2 regions of the Streptomyces sp. NPDC037100 genome follow, and region 1 is predicted to be linked to the other one. Evidence: riboswitches for the same ligand, from Rfam matches in the RefSeq annotation. Region 1 holds a riboswitch; the other holds the start of a gene.
The links. Region 1 has a riboswitch for thiamine pyrophosphate ahead of thiO (glycine oxidase ThiO). Riboswitches for the same ligand answer to the same signal wherever they lie in the genome.
Positions count from the first base shown of each region.

Region 2: another riboswitch for thiamine pyrophosphate. It lies ahead of ACZ7EG_RS29320 (thiamine ABC transporter substrate-binding protein); the one in region 1 lies ahead of thiO (glycine oxidase ThiO).

Region 1 is NZ_JBVJSX010000007.1:39,817-50,159, reverse strand. It holds gene ACZ7EG_RS23270 (SCO2102 family sporulation regulator) at 1-486, opposite strand, end outside; gene metF (methylenetetrahydrofolate reductase [NAD(P)H]) at 543-1,466, opposite strand; gene thiE (thiamine phosphate synthase) at 1,565-2,224, opposite strand; gene ACZ7EG_RS23255 (Rv2175c family DNA-binding protein) at 2,573-2,938, opposite strand; gene ACZ7EG_RS23250 (NAD(P)/FAD-dependent oxidoreductase) at 3,050-4,291, opposite strand; gene ACZ7EG_RS23245 (avidin-fold protein) at 4,324-4,674, opposite strand; TPP riboswitch at 4,727-4,838, shown strand; gene thiO (glycine oxidase ThiO) at 4,836-6,008, shown strand; gene thiS (sulfur carrier protein ThiS) at 6,005-6,205, shown strand; gene ACZ7EG_RS23230 (thiazole synthase) at 6,208-7,005, shown strand; gene pknB (Stk1 family PASTA domain-containing Ser/Thr kinase) at 7,102-9,039, shown strand; gene ACZ7EG_RS23220 (deoxyribonuclease IV) at 9,084-9,962, shown strand; gene ACZ7EG_RS23215 (sulfite oxidase-like oxidoreductase) at 9,967-10,343, opposite strand, start outside.
Region 2 is NZ_JBVJSX010000010.1:143,672-150,316, reverse strand. It holds gene ACZ7EG_RS29335 (DUF4145 domain-containing protein) at 1-198, shown strand, start outside; gene ACZ7EG_RS29330 (hypothetical protein) at 1,010-1,951, opposite strand; gene rlmN (dual-specificity RNA methyltransferase RlmN) at 2,227-3,333, shown strand; TPP riboswitch at 3,358-3,464, shown strand; gene ACZ7EG_RS29320 (thiamine ABC transporter substrate-binding protein) at 3,589-4,629, shown strand; gene ACZ7EG_RS29315 (ABC transporter permease) at 4,668-6,269, shown strand; gene ACZ7EG_RS29310 (ABC transporter ATP-binding protein) at 6,269-6,645, shown strand, end outside.

The sequences.
Region 1 (10,343 bases):
CTGCGGCTCGTAGACGGCGGTGGTCTCGGCGGACGTCGGCTGGTGGAGGGGGCGGGCGGGGGTGAAGACGTCGTCCCGGTCGTAGTCGTCGTCCTGGCCGTGGGGGGCGGGGTCGCGGCGGTAGGCGCCGGCCTCGTCGTCGTAGCCGCCCTCGGCCTCCAGGCCGGACACCTCCAGGGTGGGCTCCTGGCGGCCGCGCTCACCGCGGCGGCGCTTGCTGCCGCCCAGCGCGGGCGCGCTCATCGCCCAGCCGGCCGCGAAGCCGCTGCGGAACGACAGGGTGACGTAGGTCTGCCCGACCGCGAAGGCCGCCGCACCCAGTCCGATCACGACGACCGACGGGATCAGGACACCGACGACGACACCGAGGAACCCGGCGAAGGCCAGCAGGCGCCAGCGCAGTCGCGCCTTGTACTGCAGGAGCACCTCGCCCAGCAGCCACAGCGCGACGATGCCGAACGCGATGTAGAGGACCGCCCAGCCCATGTACGCCCCTCTCACAGTGGCCGCTACGCAGTGTGTCGTATACCGGTGCGAACGGTCTAGGCCTGCGGTGAGTGGTGCAGACCCAGGTTCTCGTAGATCTCGAGTGTCGCGGTGGAGTTGTTGAGCGTGATGAAGTGCAAGCCGGGCACGCCCTCGGCGAGCAGCCGCGCACAGAACTCCGTGGCGAATTCGATCCCAATGGAGCGTACAGCGGCCGGATCGTCTTTTGCTGTGAGGATCCGCTCTTTCAGGGCGTCCGGGAACGTGGCGTTGGTGAGGGATCCGATCCGCTCCAGGGTCTTCACGCTCGCGATCGGCATGACCTCGGGAATGATCGGGGTGTCGCAGCCGGCGGCCGAGACCCGGTCGCGCAGCCGGAGGTAGTCCTCGGGCTGGAAGAACATCTGCGTGATGGCGTAGTCCGCGCCCGCCCGGCACTTGTCGACGAAGTGGCGGACGTCGGTGTCCCAGTCGCACGAGCGGGGGTGCATCGCCGGGAAGGCGGCGACGCCCACGCAGAAGTCGCCGGAGGCCTTGATCAGTTCGACGAGTTCGGCGGCGTAGGCCAGGCCCCGGGGATGCGGCACCCAGTCGCCCATCGGGTCGCCGGGCGGGTCACCGCGCAGGGCGAGCATGTTGCGGATACCGGCGTCCGCGTACTGGCCGATGATGTTGCGCAGGTCGGCCACCGAGTGGTCGACCGCGGTGAGGTGGGCGATGGGGGTGAGGGTGGTGTCGGAGGCGATCGCCTCGGTCGCCTTGACCGTGCCCGCGCGGGTGGAACCGCCCGCGCCGTAGGTCACGGAGACGAAGTCGGGCGCCACGGCCTCGACCCGGCGCAGCGCGTTCCACAGGTTCCGCTCGCCCTTCGGGGTCTTGGGGGCGTAGAACTCGAACGAGTACGTCGTCTTGCCGGCCGCGAGCATGTCGCGGACGGTGCGGGCGTGGTCCGACCTGATGGATGCGGTGCCGAGGGCCATACCGGCAGGTTAGCCAGGGGCGGTCGGTCCCCCAACCGGGGACCGGCTTTTGCCCGAATTGTCCACTTGTTGTCCATCCCTTGGACAAGCCGTCGGATCTACACCTCGCGCAGCCGCTTCGCGAACTCGGCCGCCGCGGCCCCGGGGTCGTCCGCCTCGGTGATCGCCCGGACGACGACGACGCGCCGGGCGCCCGCCTCCAGGACCTGGTCGAGATTGCCGAGGTCGATGCCGCCGATGGCGAACCAGGGGCGGTCGGTGCCGAGGGCGGCGGTGTGGCAGACGAGGTCCAGGCCGGGCGCGTGGCGGCCGGGCTTGGTGGGGGTCGGCCAGCACGGGCCGGTGCAGAAGTAGTCCACGCCCTGCTGGACGGCGGCCGCGGCGGCCTCGGACTCGGCGTGGGTGGAGCGGCCGATCAGGACGTCGTCACCGAGGAGCGCACGGGCCGCGGGGACCGGGAGGTCACCCTGGCCGAGGTGCAGGACGTCGGAGCCGGCGGCGTGGGCGACGTCCGCACGGTCGTTGACCGCGAGGAGCTTGCCGTGCCGGGCGCAGGCGTCGGCGAAGACGGCCAGGTGCTCCAGTTCCTCGGCGGCCTCCATGCCCTTGTCCCGCAGCTGCACGATGTCGACCCCGCCGGTCAGCACGGCGTCGAGGAACTCCCCGAGGTCGCCCTGCCGCTTGCGCGCGTCGGTGCAGAGGTAGACCCGGGCGTCGGCGAGCTGGGCCCGTGCGGTGGCGGCGGCGGTGCCGGTCATGCGTGTCCCCCTGGGTGTCGTGGCGTGCGGGTGGGCCCGCGTGGGCGGCGTGCGGCGCGGGACGCACCAGTCCCGCCGCGAACGCCTCGGGCACCTTACGCCTGCCCCGGCCCGCCGCGGACCTGCCGGGCACGCCGGTGACGTCTGCGGCGCCGCCGGGGACGTCCGGCGCCGTGCCGGTGACATCCGCAGCCCCGCACAGGGCGCGGGCCACCACCGGGCCGCAGCCCCGCACAGGGCGCGAGCCGCCCCGGGCCGTGACCCTCGGGTCACGGCCCTCACCTCGGGCGGATGTTCAGGTCCGGCCCCGCTCGCACGGCACCGGACGGTTGTCCCGTCGCGGCCGGGTCAGACCGCGAGCGCCTGGGCGCGGCGCTTCACCTCCGTGCCGCGATTCTCGCTGAGCGCCTGAGCGGGGGTGCCGGGCAGGCTGTCGTCCGGGGTGAAGAGCCACTCCAGCATCTCTTCGTCCGTGAAGCCGTCGTCCCGCAGGAGCGTCAGGGTCCCGGACAGGCCCTTGACGACCTTGTCCCCGTCGATGAAGGCGGCGGGGACGTGCAGCGCGCGGTTCTCACCTCGGCGTACGGCGATGAGCTGGCCGTCCTTGACCAGCTGCCGCACACGCGTCACCTCGACGCCGAACTGCTCGGCGATGTCGGGGAGGGTGAGCCAGGCGGGGACGAGAGCATCGATCTTTGCGTCAATCTCGGTCACGGAAACCAGCCTGCCATTTGCCACTGACAGTCGGAAGTCGGACCGGCCCACCCGGGCGGACGCGCCGCGCCCGGCAGCACCGCCCCGCGGCCCTCACCGAGGCGGTGACCTCTACGCCGTCGCCGCCTTCATGGGCCTGGCCGGATCCACCAGCAGCACCGGATTCATCGGTGTGCCCGACTCGATCAGACGGCGGCCCTGCGCCAGGTCCCGGGGCCGGCCCACCGCCAGCAGCGCGACCAGCCGCTCGCCCCGCAGCCAGCAGACCGTCCAGGCCGGACCGGAAGGGTCGCCCCGCCACAGGGTGGTGTCCGCGGCCGCGTGGTGCCCGGCGTACTGGACGAACCGCCCGAACTGCTCGGACCAGAAGTACGGCACCGGGTCGTACACCGCCGGGGTCTCCCCCCTGGCCGTGCCGAGGATGTTCACGGCGACCGTGCGCGGGCCCTGGAGGGCGTTGTCCCAGTGGTGGATGAGCAGGCGCTCGCCGTAGCGCCCCGAGGGGAAGGAGGCGCAGTCGCCGACCGCGTACACATCCGGCTCGGTCGTGCGCAGATGCTCGTCGGCCACGATCTCGCCGTGGGGGCCCAGCTCGATCGGGGAAGCGGCCAGCCAGGCCGTCGCGGGGCGGGCGCCGATGCCGACGACGACCGCGCCCGCGGGCAGCCGCGAGCCGTCGTCGAGGACGACGACACCGGGTTCGACGCGCTCCACGCGCGCGTGCGTGCGCAGGACCGCGCCCGCGGCGGCGTACCAGCCGGCCATCGGGGCGGCGACCTCGGCGGGCAGCGCCCCGGCGAGCGGGCGTTCGGCGGCCTCGACGACGGTCACCGCGCAGCCCGCCTCGCGCGCGGCGGTGGCGAACTCCGCGCCGATCCAGCCCGCGCCGACGACCACGATGTCGTGCTGGCGGGCCAGCACCGGCCGCAGCCGCTCGGCGTCGTCCAGGGTGCGCAGCAGATGCACACCGGGCACGCCCTCGGTGCCGGGCAGCCGGACGGGTTCCGCGCCGGTCGCGACGACGAGGACGTCGTACGGCACGGGTCCGTCCTCGGTGTCCAGCTCGTGGTCGGCGGGGCGCAGGCCCAGCACCTCGCAGCCGAGCCGCAGTTCGATGCCGAGAGCCTCGAAGTCGACGTCGAAGGCGGAGCCCTCGGACTTGCCGAGCAGAACGGCCTTGGACAGCGGGGGCCGGTCGTAGGGCTGGTGGGGCTCGGCGCCGATGAGGATCACGTCACCGGTGAAGCCCTGCTCGCGCAGGGCGACGGCGGTCTGCACCCCGGCCATGCCCGCACCCGCCACGACGACGCGCCGCGGCGCGGACGGACCTGGTTCCTGCGTCTGCTCGCTCACCTGATCACCATAGACACCTGACGTTCTGTCAGTCAGTGCTCATGCGCCGTGACCTGCTCCACAACGCTCGTGCCGTTGCCCCGCTGGGACTCCCACTCCCAGGTCTCCTCCAGCCGCACCCGCCCGTCGGGCAGCTCCACGACCGCCGATACGCAGTGCCCCGAGGAGGTGGTCCCGTCCCGCTTGAGCTGGACGTACCGGAAGTCCAGCCGGTCACCTTCCCGGGTACCCACGAGGTGCCCGCGTACGACGTCGCCGCCCGTGTACTCGGCCCAGATCTCGCCCTCCCGCTCGTGGTACGTGAACCGGGTGCGGGTGCCCACCTGGCCCGGTGCCTGGTCGGCGACCGGGGCGAGGACGAGACCGTCGAGGGATCGGGCCATGGGCTGAGGCTCCCTTACTGCGGGACAGGGCGTCGGGCTAGGGTGGCCAACGTAAAGCACTCGCGGGAGCCCGGACGCACCGGGCTGAGAGGGAGGCTGGCGGCCTCCGACCGTACGAACCTGATCCGGGTCATGCCGGCGAAGGGAGGGGCTGGACGCCCATGACGCCTACGTCCACATCGTCAGACGTCCTGGTCATCGGGGGCGGGATCATCGGCCTGGTCACGGCCTGGCGGGCCGCGCAACGGGGCCTCACCACGGCCGTCGTGGACCCCGAGCCGGGCGGCGGAGCCGCGCAGGTGGCCGCCGGCATGCTGGCCGCCGTCACGGAACTGCACTACGGCGAGCAGACCCTGCTCGGCCTGAACCTCGCCTCCGCCAGGCGCTACCCGGACTTCGCCGCCGAGCTCACCGAGCTGACCGGCCGGGACCTCGGCTACCGCCGCTGCGGCACGCTCGCCGTGGCCCTGGACGCCGACGACCGGGCCCATCTGCGCGAACTGCACGCCCTGCAACAGCAGTCGGGGCTGGAGTCGCAGTGGCTGTCGGGGCGCGAGTGCCGGCGCCTGGAGCCGATGCTCGCGCCGGGCGTGCGCGGGGGGCTGCGGGTCGACGGTGATCACCAGATCGATCCCCGGCGGCTGGCCGGGGCGCTTCTCGCCGCGTGCGAGCGGGCGGGCGTGGTCTTCCACCGGGCGTGGGCGGAGCGGCTGACCGTCGTCCGGGACCGGGCCGCCGGTGCCGTTCTGGCGGACGGGACCGGGGCGGCCGCCGGGCAGGTGGTGCTCGCCGGGGGCAGTCTCAGCGGGCGGCTCGCCGGCGTCCCGGCGGACGTACTGCCTCCTGTGCGGCCCGTGAAGGGCCAGGTCCTGCGGCTGACCATGCCGCAGCGGCACGGGCCGTTCCTGAACCGGACCGTGCGCGCGGTCGTGCGCGGCAGCCACGTCTACCTGGTGCCGCGCGCGAGCGGCGAACTGGTCGTCGGGGCCACCAGCGAGGAGCTGGGCTGGGACACCACCGTGACCGCGGGCGGCGTGTACGAGCTGCTGCGGGACGCGCACGAGCTGGTCCCGGGCATCACCGAGCTGCCGCTCACCGAGACCAGGGCCGGGCTGCGGCCCGGCTCCCCCGACAACGCGCCGCTGCTCGGACCCACCGGTCTGGAGGGGCTGCTGCTGGCCACCGGGCACTACCGCAACGGCGTCCTGCTCACACCGGTGACCGGCGACGCCCTGGCGCACGTCCTGGCGACGGGCGAACTCCCCGAGGAGGCCCGTCCCTTCACCCCGAAACGCTTCAGCCCCGCCACCGCACTCACGGAGCAGCCCGCATGAACATCTCCGTCAACGGCGAGCCCCGGGACGTCGGGCCCGGCACGGCTCTGGACACCGTCGTGAGGTCGCTCACGGCCTCGCCCTCGGGCGTGGCCGCCGCCCTCAACGAAACCGTCGTCCCGCGCACCCAGTGGCCCTCCACGCCCCTGTCCGAGGGAGACCGCGTGGAAGTCCTCACCGCCGTCCAGGGAGGCTGACCATGGCCGACGATCCGTTCGTCCTCGGTGGTACGTCCTTCACGTCCCGTCTGATCATGGGCACGGGCGGGGCGCCCAGCCTCGACGTGCTGGAGCGGTCGCTGGTCGCGTCCGGGACGGAGCTGACGACCGTCGCGATGCGCCGGGTGAACGCCTCGGTGCACGGCTCGGTGCTGTCCGTCCTCGACAAGCTCGGCATCCGGGTGCTGCCGAACACGGCGGGCTGCTTCACGGCCGGCGAGGCCGTCCTCACGGCCCGCCTGGCACGCGAGGCCCTCGGCACGGACCTGATCAAGCTGGAGGTCATCGCCGACGAGCGCACGCTGCTGCCGGACCCGGTCGAGACGCTGGAGGCGGCCGAGACCCTGGTCGACGACGGGTTCACGGTGCTGCCGTACACCAACGACGATCCGGTGCTCGCGCGGAAGCTGGAGGACGTGGGCTGTGCGGCGATCATGCCGCTCGGCTCGCCGATCGGCTCCGGGCTCGGCATCCGCAACCCGCACAACTTCCAGCTGATCGTCGAGCACGCGCGCGTGCCGGTGATCCTGGACGCGGGCGCGGGGACGGCGTCGGACGCCGCGCTGGCGATGGAGCTGGGGTGTGCGGGCGTGATGCTCGCCTCGGCGGTGACGCGGGCGCAGGAACCCGTGCTGATGGCCGACGCCATGCGGCACGCCGTGGAGGCGGGGCGGCTGGCGTACCGGGCCGGGCGGATCCCCCGGCGGCATTTCGCCCGGGCGTCGTCTCCCGCGCAGGGCATGGCGGTGCTGGACCCGGAGCGGCCCGCTTTCCAATAGGGGCATAGGGGCACACGTCACAGGTCGGCTGCAGTCCCGCCCCGGAATCAGCCGGGGGGGACAGGGCTGTCGGTCGTGGCTCGTACACTCGCCTGCGTGGACACGACCCTTCAGGACCCCTTGGTCGGGCAGGTGCTCGACGGCCGATACCGCATCGACGCGCGGATCGCGGTCGGCGGGATGGCCACGGTCTACCGGGCCGTGGACACCCGGCTCGACCGGGTCCTCGCGCTCAAGGTGATGCACCCCTCGCTCGCGGTCGACGCCTCGTTCGTCGAGCGCTTCATCCGCGAGGCGAAGTCCGTGGCCCGGCTGGCCCATCCGAACGTGGTGCAGGTCTTCGACCAGGGCACCGACGGCTCGTACGTGTACCTGGCGATGGAGTACGTCGCGGGCTGCACCCTGCGGGACGTGCTGCGCGAGCGCGGGGCCCTGCAGCCGCGCGCCGCCCTGGACATCCTGGAGCCGGTGCTGGCCGCACTGGGCGCGGCGCACCGTGCCGGATTCGTGCACCGCGACATGAAGCCCGAGAACGTCCTGATCGGGGACGACGGGCGGGTCAAGGTCGCCGACTTCGGCCTGGTCCGGGCCGTGGACACGGTGACGAACACCACCGGCACCGTGCTCGGCACGGTCTCGTACCTCGCCCCGGAGCAGATAGAGGACGGCACCGCCGATCCCCGCGTCGACGTGTACGCGTGCGGCGTGATGCTGTACGAGATGCTGACCGGCGACAAGCCGCACGACGGGGACTCCCCCGCCGTGATCCTCTACAAGCACCTGCACGAGGACGTGCCCCCGCCCTCGGCCGCCGTGCCCGCAATGGCGTACGAGCTGGACGCGATGGTGGCCTCGGCGACGGCCCGCACCCCGGCCCTCCGCCCGCACGACGCGGTGGCGCTGCTCGCGCAGGTCCGTGACGGACGCGGCCGGCTGGACGAGGAGCAGCTGGACGCGGTGCCGCCGCAGGCGCTCACGGTGGACCACGACAACGGCGACGACCGGACGACCGTGATCCCGCGCGCCCTGACCACGCCCCGCCCGCTGCCGGCCGGCGGGGACGACGACGCTTCCGGGCCCGCCCTCGACCGCACCAGCCGCTTCGCGTCTCCGCCGCCGCCCCCGCCGTCCCGGCGCCGCTCGGGAATCCGGCGCGGCCCGGCGGCGATCGTCGTCGCCGTCCTGCTCGTGCTCGGCCTCGGCGCCGGCGTCTGGTACATCAACTCCGGCCAGTTCACCAAGGTCCCGCCGCTGCTGGCGAAGACCCAGGACGAGGCCGAGGACCGGCTGCAGGAGGAGGGTCTGGAGGTCGGCAAGGTCAGCCACGCCCACAGCGACACCGTCAAGCGCGGCACGATCATCGGCACCAACCCCGAGCCGGGCGCCCGGATCCGCGTCAACGATTCCGTGTCGTTCACCATCTCCGACGGCCCCGAGACCGTGCGCGTGCCCGCTCTGGCCGGCCAGAAGCTGGGCGAGGCGCGGGACCAGCTGAGGAAGGACGGTCTGGAGCCGGGCATGGTCACCCGGGAGTTCAGCGAGGACGTGCCACGCGGCTCGGTGATCTCCGCGCGCCCGGCCGACGGCACGAAGGTGCGCGCGGGCACGGCGGTCGCGCTGGTCGTCAGCAAGGGCGCCCCCATCGACATCCCCGACGTCACCGGCTCGGACGAGGCCGACGCGCGGTCCGAACTGACGGAGGCCGGCCTCAAGGTGAAGATCGCCACCGAGCGGGTCAACTCCTCCGAGTACGACAAGGGCCAGGTGGTCCGCCAGACGCCGAAGTCCGGCATCCGGGCGGCCGAGGGCGACACGGTGACGCTGACGTTGTCGAAGGGCCCCGAGATGATCGAGGTCCCGGACGTGGTCGGCGACAGCGTCGACGACGCCAGGCAGGCGCTGGAGGGCGCCGGGTTCGAGGTCGACGAGGACCGTGGCCTGTTCGGCCTGTTCGGCGACGAGGTCAAGAGCCAGTCCGTCGAAGGCGGCGAGACCGCGCCCAAGGGCTCGACGATCACCATCAAGATCAGGTGAGGCCCGCGGACGGGGCAGGGCCGGACGCATGACACCCTGAACGGGTGAACAGTCAGCTGTCCGGCCCCTCCCGCAACCCGGTGGGCGGCCACGTCCCCGTGGCCGGTGGGCTCCACTCCGTCGGTCTGTCGTACGCCCGTGATCTGGAGGCGGAGGCCGTCCAGGTCTTCGTCGCCAACCCACGCGGCTGGGCCACTCCGACCGGGAACCCCAAGCAGGACGAGGCGTTCCGCGCGGCGTGCGCGGACGGGTCGATCCCGGCGTACGTCCACGCCCCCTACCTGATCAACTTCGGTTCGCACACCGAGGCGACCGTGGAGCGGTCGGTGGAGTCGCTGCGGCACTCGCTGCGGCGCGGGCGGGAGATCGGGGCGCTGGGCGTGGTCGTGCACACCGGCAGCGCGACCGGCGGCCGGGAGCGGTCGGTCGCGCTGAAGCAGGTACGGGAGCATCTACTGCCGCTGCTGGACGAGCTGACGCACGACGACGACCCGTTCCTGCTGCTGGAGTCGACGGCCGGCCAGGGCGCCTCGCTGTGCTCACGGACGTGGGACTTCGGCCCGTACTTCGAGGCGCTGGACGCCCACCCGATGCTCGGTGTGTGCCTGGACACCTGCCACATCTACGCCGCCGGGCACGACCTGACCGGCCCGAGCGGTATGCACCAGACGCTGGACCTGCTGGTGGACACCGTCGGCGAGGGGCGGCTGAAGCTGATCCACGCCAACGACTCCAAGGACGTGGTGGGCGCGCACAAGGACCGGCACGAGAACATCGGCGTGGGCCACATCGGCGAGGACCCGTTCCGGGCGCTGATGACGCACCCCGCGACCGCGGGCGTGCCGCTGATCATCGAGACGCCGGGTGGCAAGCAGGGGCACGCGGCCGACGTGGAGCGGCTGAAGAAGCTGCGCGACGGCTGACGCCTCAGAGGTCGGGACCGTCCCCCGGCAGCTCCTGGTAGGAGTAGCGCTGTTCCTGCCAGGGATCGCCGATGTTGTGGTAGCCGCGCTCCTCCCAGAAGCCCCGCCGGTCGGCGGTCATGTACTCCACACCGCGCACCCACTTGGGGCCCTTCCAGGCGTAGAGGTGGGGGACGATCAGGCGCAGCGGGAAGCCGTGCTCGGCGGTGAGCAGCTCGCCGTCCTTGTGGGTGGCGAACAGGACCTGCTCGTCGGCGAAGTCGGACAGCCGGAGGTTGGAGCTGAATCCGTACTCGGCCCACACCATCACATGGGTGACGTCGTCCGCGGGCGGGGCGAGGTCGAGGAGCGTGCGGGCGGGGATGCCGCCCCACTCGGCGC
Region 2 (6,645 bases), on a different contig from region 1:
GAAGGTGCTCACTTCACCGGGGTCGAGGTCACACGGGAAGACGCGTCTGACAGCATTGATCTCGCAGAAGCGCTCTTGGACTACCTGTATGTCCTGTCTGCACAGTTCGATGAGTTCAAGGCTCGTCGTGGACAGGCTCAGAGAAAAGACACAGTTGGGGCGTCGGGCGGATCTGTCGAGGGCGAGCCTGGCGCCTGACATCAACGGCTGACACCAACGAGGGCGAACAGCGACGGGTGGCGCTGAATCTCCAGGGACGATTGGCCCAAGCAGAGAGCCGGATGGCCAACGTCGCGGCCCCGGCGTGATCGACCTGATAAGGATGAGGATCGAGCCTGCGCCAGGTGGGGCGCCGCTCTCAAACGGTGAGCGGCGTCCCGTCGGCTTGACTCGGCTATTGAGGATCCGCCGACCTGAGTGCTCCGCGGCAGGCCTCAGGGCTCCCTGTTTCGGAACTGTAGGGCAGGTGACCTTTCCGGCTGGAGAGCGTCCCGATCTGAGACGCCAATCAGCATGTTGAAAAGCCACACAAGCCTGATAGACCTAGCCGAGCCTAGGAGCAGCAGGAATTCTATGAGCCATCCCGTGTATCCGGCAGACTTAGCCCGGTCCAGCACTAGCAGTAGAAGGCATCCCGCCGAAATTACCAGCATGCCGGTAAGAATGCTTAGCCAATTCTTTCTAAGGCTGGTACCGAAGCGTCTGCGCAATTCGCGCATATCTTGACCGTGTGAACTTGCGTATTGTGCTATTGCGGCGGTTCCGAAGCCGCCGACTAGAGCAGATACTGAGGCGGCTGTCGTGTATAAGTCCTTCCGTCGGTCGGCTGGCAATCCCTCTATGATCCCTGGCCATGATGCCCAGTGGGCGGCACCTAAATGGCCACCCACGAACATAGCGGCTAGAACCCAATCAAACCCAGGTACCTCGCTCCATGCGTCCTTTAGTCGACGCACTGCAGATCCGAAATGCGACACGGCATCACCCCCCAACGTGGAGGTGGCCGACTCTACTGGCCGGCACCGACAGCGGCCTTCAGGTCGCGCCGCTTCTCCTGGGCTACCTGCATGATTGCGGCCACGCTCGCCTCATAGCGGGGGCGTCCATCGGCGTGACTGATCTCAACTCGGCACTTGGCTGTGATGTGATGCTTGATGAAGTCCAGGGGCTCGTCCCCCGCTTCGCCTTCCTCCCCGGGAAGGGTTACCAGCGCCTGCGCCCTGTCTACTCCCGTCGGACCCTCCAAATACCCCAGTTCTGACATCAGTGATTGAATGTCGCTTTGGAGTCTTCTCTGTCCGCGTAGCCTGGCTACCGGGCCGGGTCCGCCTCTTTTTGGAACTTCGAGTTTAAGGGTGATGCGATGGTCTGGGTACCTGGAGTCACCTAGCCGCACGAAACTGGCTAGCCCTTCGCCATCCGGCGGAGCGATCGCTGGGCTCGGCCGATAGCTGAACTCAAAGCTATGTACGGCTTCTGCCTTTTCCAGCTTCTCCCACACGTTGTTTCCGATGACCGGCCATAGTGCGATCTCGTCGTTCGCGATCTGGCAGGAATTGAGCCAACGTTGAACGGCGGCTGCCCTTGGGGATCCCGGTTTCCCTTGGAGGATCCCAATGATATTTCCGTATTCCAGGAAGGATACGGTCGTTGTGTCAATCGTGCCTTTGTTGCCTTCGAGGCGTATATCCTCGATGTGTCCGTGATCGAGGTCGACGGTTTGAAGTTCGCTGGCACCTATCCTGCCGACCAGAAGATGCAGGCGTCCTTCTGCTCTAACTGCCTGCCCAATAAAACTGTCACTGCGATGGGTCGAAATTCGATCGGCGGCAGGTGTTCTCTCTAAGTTGCCGAGGAATACCTGCCAGTCCGTTTCCTGCATTCGCGCATTCAGTGAATCCTTGGCGCGCACGATCTCGAAGAAAGCGACAGTCCCCAGACGGGTAGCCATGGTCCCCCCAGGCCCGTAAGTGTTGACTACATGGAAGAGCAAGGGTCCACGCAGTGATCGTGATACGCAAGGGGGGCGCGCGTTGCGAAAGGGGCGCACGGTCAGAGCGCGCCTCACAGGTTCGGGCTGAGTCGCGGCCCTACTCGCGATCGCCCTCTGGGCCGTCTCTGGGCCGTCCGAGGTAGACCAACGACGACAGACGGCGATCACGGGTGACCGTCCCCACCCCGTTCTGGCCTGGGCAACCGGAGTTGATCTGCCACACTGGATGGGTTATGCCTGCACCCGGAGAACTCACTTTCGTCGCCCCCCGCGGAGCCAAGAAGCCGCCGCGGCATCTCGCCGATCTCACTCCTGCCGAGCGCAAGGAGGCCGTTGCCGCGGTCGGGGAGAAGCCGTTTCGTGCCAAGCAGCTCTCGCAGCACTACTTCGCGCGGTACGCGCACGATCCGGAGCAGTGGACCGACATCCCGGTCGGCGCCCGGGGGCGGCTCCAGGAAGCCCTGCTGCCCGAGCTGATGACCGTCGTGCGGCATCTGTCGACCGACCAGGGCACCACCCGCAAGACCCTGTGGCGGCTGTTCGACGGGACGCTCGTCGAGTCCGTGCTGATGCGCTACCCGGACCGGGTGACCATGTGCATCAGTTCGCAGGCCGGGTGCGGGATGAATTGCCCGTTCTGTGCTACCGGGCAGGCCGGGCTGGACCGGAATCTGTCCACCGCCGAGATCGTGCACCAGATCGTGGACGGCATGCGGGCCCTGAGGGACGGGGAGGTTCCCGGCGGCCCTGCGCGGCTCAGCAACATCGTCTTCATGGGCATGGGCGAGCCCCTCGCCAACTACAACCGGGTCATCGGCTCCATCCGGCGGCTCACCGACCCCGAGCCCGACGGCGTGGGGCTCTCGCAGCGCGGTATCACCGTCTCCACCGTCGGCCTCGTCCCCGCCATCCACCGGTTCTCCGACGAGGGCTTCAAGTGCCGCCTCGCCATCTCGCTGCACGCGCCCGACGACGAACTGCGCGACACCCTCGTGCCCGTGAACACGCGCTGGAAGGTCCGCGAGGTGCTGGACGCCGGCTTCGAGTACAGCGCCAAGTCCGGGCGCCGGCTGTCCATCGAGTACGCGCTGATCCGGGACATCAACGACCAGGCGTGGCGGGGTGACCGGCTCGGGCGGCTGCTCAAGGGCAAGCCCGTGCACGTGAACCTGATCCCGCTGAACCCGACGCCCGGGTCGAAGTGGACCGCCTCGCGGCCCGAGGACGAGAAGGCCTTCGTGGAGGCCATCGCGGCCCATGGTGTGCCGGTGACGATCCGGGACACCCGTGGTCAGGAGATCGACGGGGCGTGTGGTCAGCTCGCGGCCACCGAACGGTAGTCTGACCGCCGTAAGAACATCTGCATATTCCGACAGGGGAGCGCCACAGCGCTGAGAGTGCGGCACAGGGCCGCAGACCCTCCGAACCTGGCCCAGGTCATTCTGGGTAGGGAGATCGGTCATCACTCGAGCTGTTGCGCCCCGCCCGGGACCACGGAAGTCCCGGGCGGGGCCGCGTCTTCTCCTGGTCACTCCAGGAGGAATCCAGTGGGTAACAACATCAAGCGGCTGACGGCGGCGGTCGTCGGGCTCGGCATGGCCGGCACGCTCGCCGCGTGCGGGGAGTCGTCCGGCGGCGGGCAGGGGTCCGGCGACTCCAAGACCGTGACGCTGGTCAGCCACGACTCGTGGGCCGCGTCCGAGGACGTCATCGCGGCCTTCGAGAAGCAGTCCGGCTACAAGGTCAGGGTCCTCAAGGACGGCGACGCCGGGCAGGCCGTGAACAAGGCCATCCTGACCAAGGACAACCCGCAGGGCGACGTCTTCTTCGGCGTCGACAACACGCTGCTCTCGCGGGCGCTCGACAACGGGCTGTTCCAGTCGTACGAGCCGAAGGGCTCCGACACGATCAAGGCCGAGTACCGCGTCGACCAGGACCAGCACCGGGTCACGCCCATCGACACCGGCGACATCTGCGTCAACTACGACAAGAAGTACTTCGCCGACCACGAGCTGGAGCCGCCGAAGAGCTTCGACGACCTGGTCAAGCCCCAGTACAAGAACCTGCTGGTGACCGAGAACGCCTCCGCCTCCTCGCCCGGTCTCGGTTTCCTGCTCGGCACCGCCGCGAAGTACGGCGATGACGGCTGGGAGGGCTACTGGAAGAAGCTCAAGGCCAACGGCGTGAAGGTCGTCGACGGCTGGGAGCAGGCCTACAACGAGGAGTTCTCCGGCTCCAGCAGCGGCAAGAAGGCCAAGGGCGACCGGCCGCTCGTCGTGTCGTACGCCTCCTCGCCGCCCGCGGAGGTGCTGTACGCCAAGCCGAAGCCCACCGCCGCCCCGACCGGGGTCGCCGAGGGCACCTGCTTCCGGCAGGTCGAGTACGCCGGGCTGCTCAGCAACGCGAAGAACACCAAGGGCGGCAAGGCCTTCCTCGAATTCCTCGTCAGCAAGCCGTTCCAGGACGACATGCCGCTCAACATGTTCGTCTACCCGGTGCGCGAGGGCGCCCAGGTGCCGCCGGAGTTCGTGAAGTACGGGCCGCAGGCGAAGGACCCGGAGACCATGGACCCGGCGAAGATCGCCGACCACCGTGACCAGTGGGTCAAGTCGTGGACCTCACTCGTACTGAAGTAGCCGCCCGGACGCGGGGCGCGGCGGCGCGGTTCGGTCTGCTGGCCGCGCCCGTCGCGTTCTTCGCGGTCTTCTTCGCCTACCCCGTCGCCGCGATCGTCGCGCGCGGCCTCAAGACCGACGGGACCTGGCACCTCGGACGGATCGGGGAGGTGCTGGCGCAGTCCGACGTCCGGCACGTGCTGTGGTTCACCACCTGGCAGGCAGTGGTCTCCACCGCGCTCACGTTGCTCGTCGCTCTTCCCGGCGCGTACGTCTTCGCCCGCTTCGACTTCCCGGGCAAGCAGGTCCTGCGGGCGGTCGTGACCGTGCCGTTCGTGCTGCCGACGGTCGTCGTCGGTACGGCGTTCCTGGCGCTCGTCGGGCGGGGCGGGCTGCTCGACGAGCTGTGGGGCGTACGGCTGGACACCACCGTGTGGGCGATCCTGCTCGCGCACGTCTTCTTCAACTACGCGGTCGTCGTCAGGACCGTCGGCGGGCTCTGGGCGCAGCTCGACCCGCGGCAGGAAGAGGCCGCGCGCATGCTCGGGGCGTCGCCGTCGAAGGCCTGGCGGCAGGTCACGCTGCCCGCGCTCGCCCCGGCCGTGGCCGCCGCCGCGCTGATGGTCTTCCTGTTCACCTTCACCTCCTTCGGGGTGGTGCAGGTCCTCGGCGGGCCCACCTTCTCCACTCTGGAGGTGGAGATCTACCGGCAGACCTCGGAGATCTTCGACCTGTCCACGGCGGCCGTGCTGACCCTCATCCAGTTCGTCGCGGTGGGCGCGATCCTCGCGGTCCACGCCTGGACCGTGCGGCGGCGGGAGACCACGCTGCGGCTGGTGGACGCCGCGGTGACCGCCCGCCGGCCGCGCGGCGCGGGGGAGTGGGCGCTGCTCGGCGGAGTGCTCGTCACCGTCGCCGTCCTGCTCGTGCTGCCGCTCGCCGTGCTGGTGCAGCGGTCCCTGGGCGCGCCGGACTTCGGCTACTACCGGGCGCTGACCAGCGGAGACAGCGGAGTGTTCCTGGTCCCGCCGATCGAGGCGATCGGCAACTCCCTGTCGTACGCCGTCGCCGCCACGCTCATCGCGGTGGCGATCGGCGGTCTCGCCGCGGTCGCGCTCACCCGCCGGGACGCCGGACGGTTCGTGCGCGGCTTCGACGCCCTGCTGATGCTGCCGCTCGGGGTGTCCGCGGTGACCGTCGGCTTCGGGTTCCTGATCTCCCTCGACGAGCCGCCGCTGGACCTCAGGTCCTCCTGGATCCTGGTGCCGCTCGCGCAGGCGCTGGTCGGGGTGCCGTTCGTGGTGCGGACGATGCTGCCCGTGCTGCGCGCGGTGGACGTGCGGCTGAGGGAGGCGGCCTCGGTGCTCGGGGCCTCCCCCTGGCGGGTGTGGCGGGAGGTGGACCTGCCGATGGTACGGCGGGCGCTGCTGATCGCGGCCGGGTTCGCCTTCGCCGTGTCCCTCGGCGAGTTCGGCGCGACGGTGTTCATCGCACGGCCCGACAACCCGACGCTGCCGGTGGCCGTGGCCCGGCTGCTCGGGCGGCCCGGCGAACTCAACTACGGCCAGGCGATGGCCCTTTCGACGATTCTGATGATGGTGTGCGCGGTGGCCCTGCTGGTACTGGAGAGGCTCCGCACGGACCGGACGGGGGAGTTCTGATGCTGCTGGCCCTGCAGGGCGCCACGGTCCGCTTCGGCGGGCGTGCCGTGCTGGACGCCGTCGATCTGGAAGTCGCCGAGCACGAGGTCGTGTGCGTGCTCGGGCCCAGTGGCAGCGGCAAGTCGACCCTGCTGCGGGCGGTGGCCGGGCTGCAACCCCTCGACTCCGGGCGAGTGGTGCTCGACGGCCGAGACCAGGCGGGTGTGCCCGCGCACCGGCGCGGGGTCGGGCTGATGTTCCAGGACCACCAGCTGTTCCCGCAGCGGGACGTGGCCGGAAACGTGGCGTTCGGGCTGCGGATGCACGGTGGGCAGAAGCGGCGACAGGTCGAGCGGGTGCAGGAGTTGCTGGACCTGGTGGGCATGCCGGGCGCGTC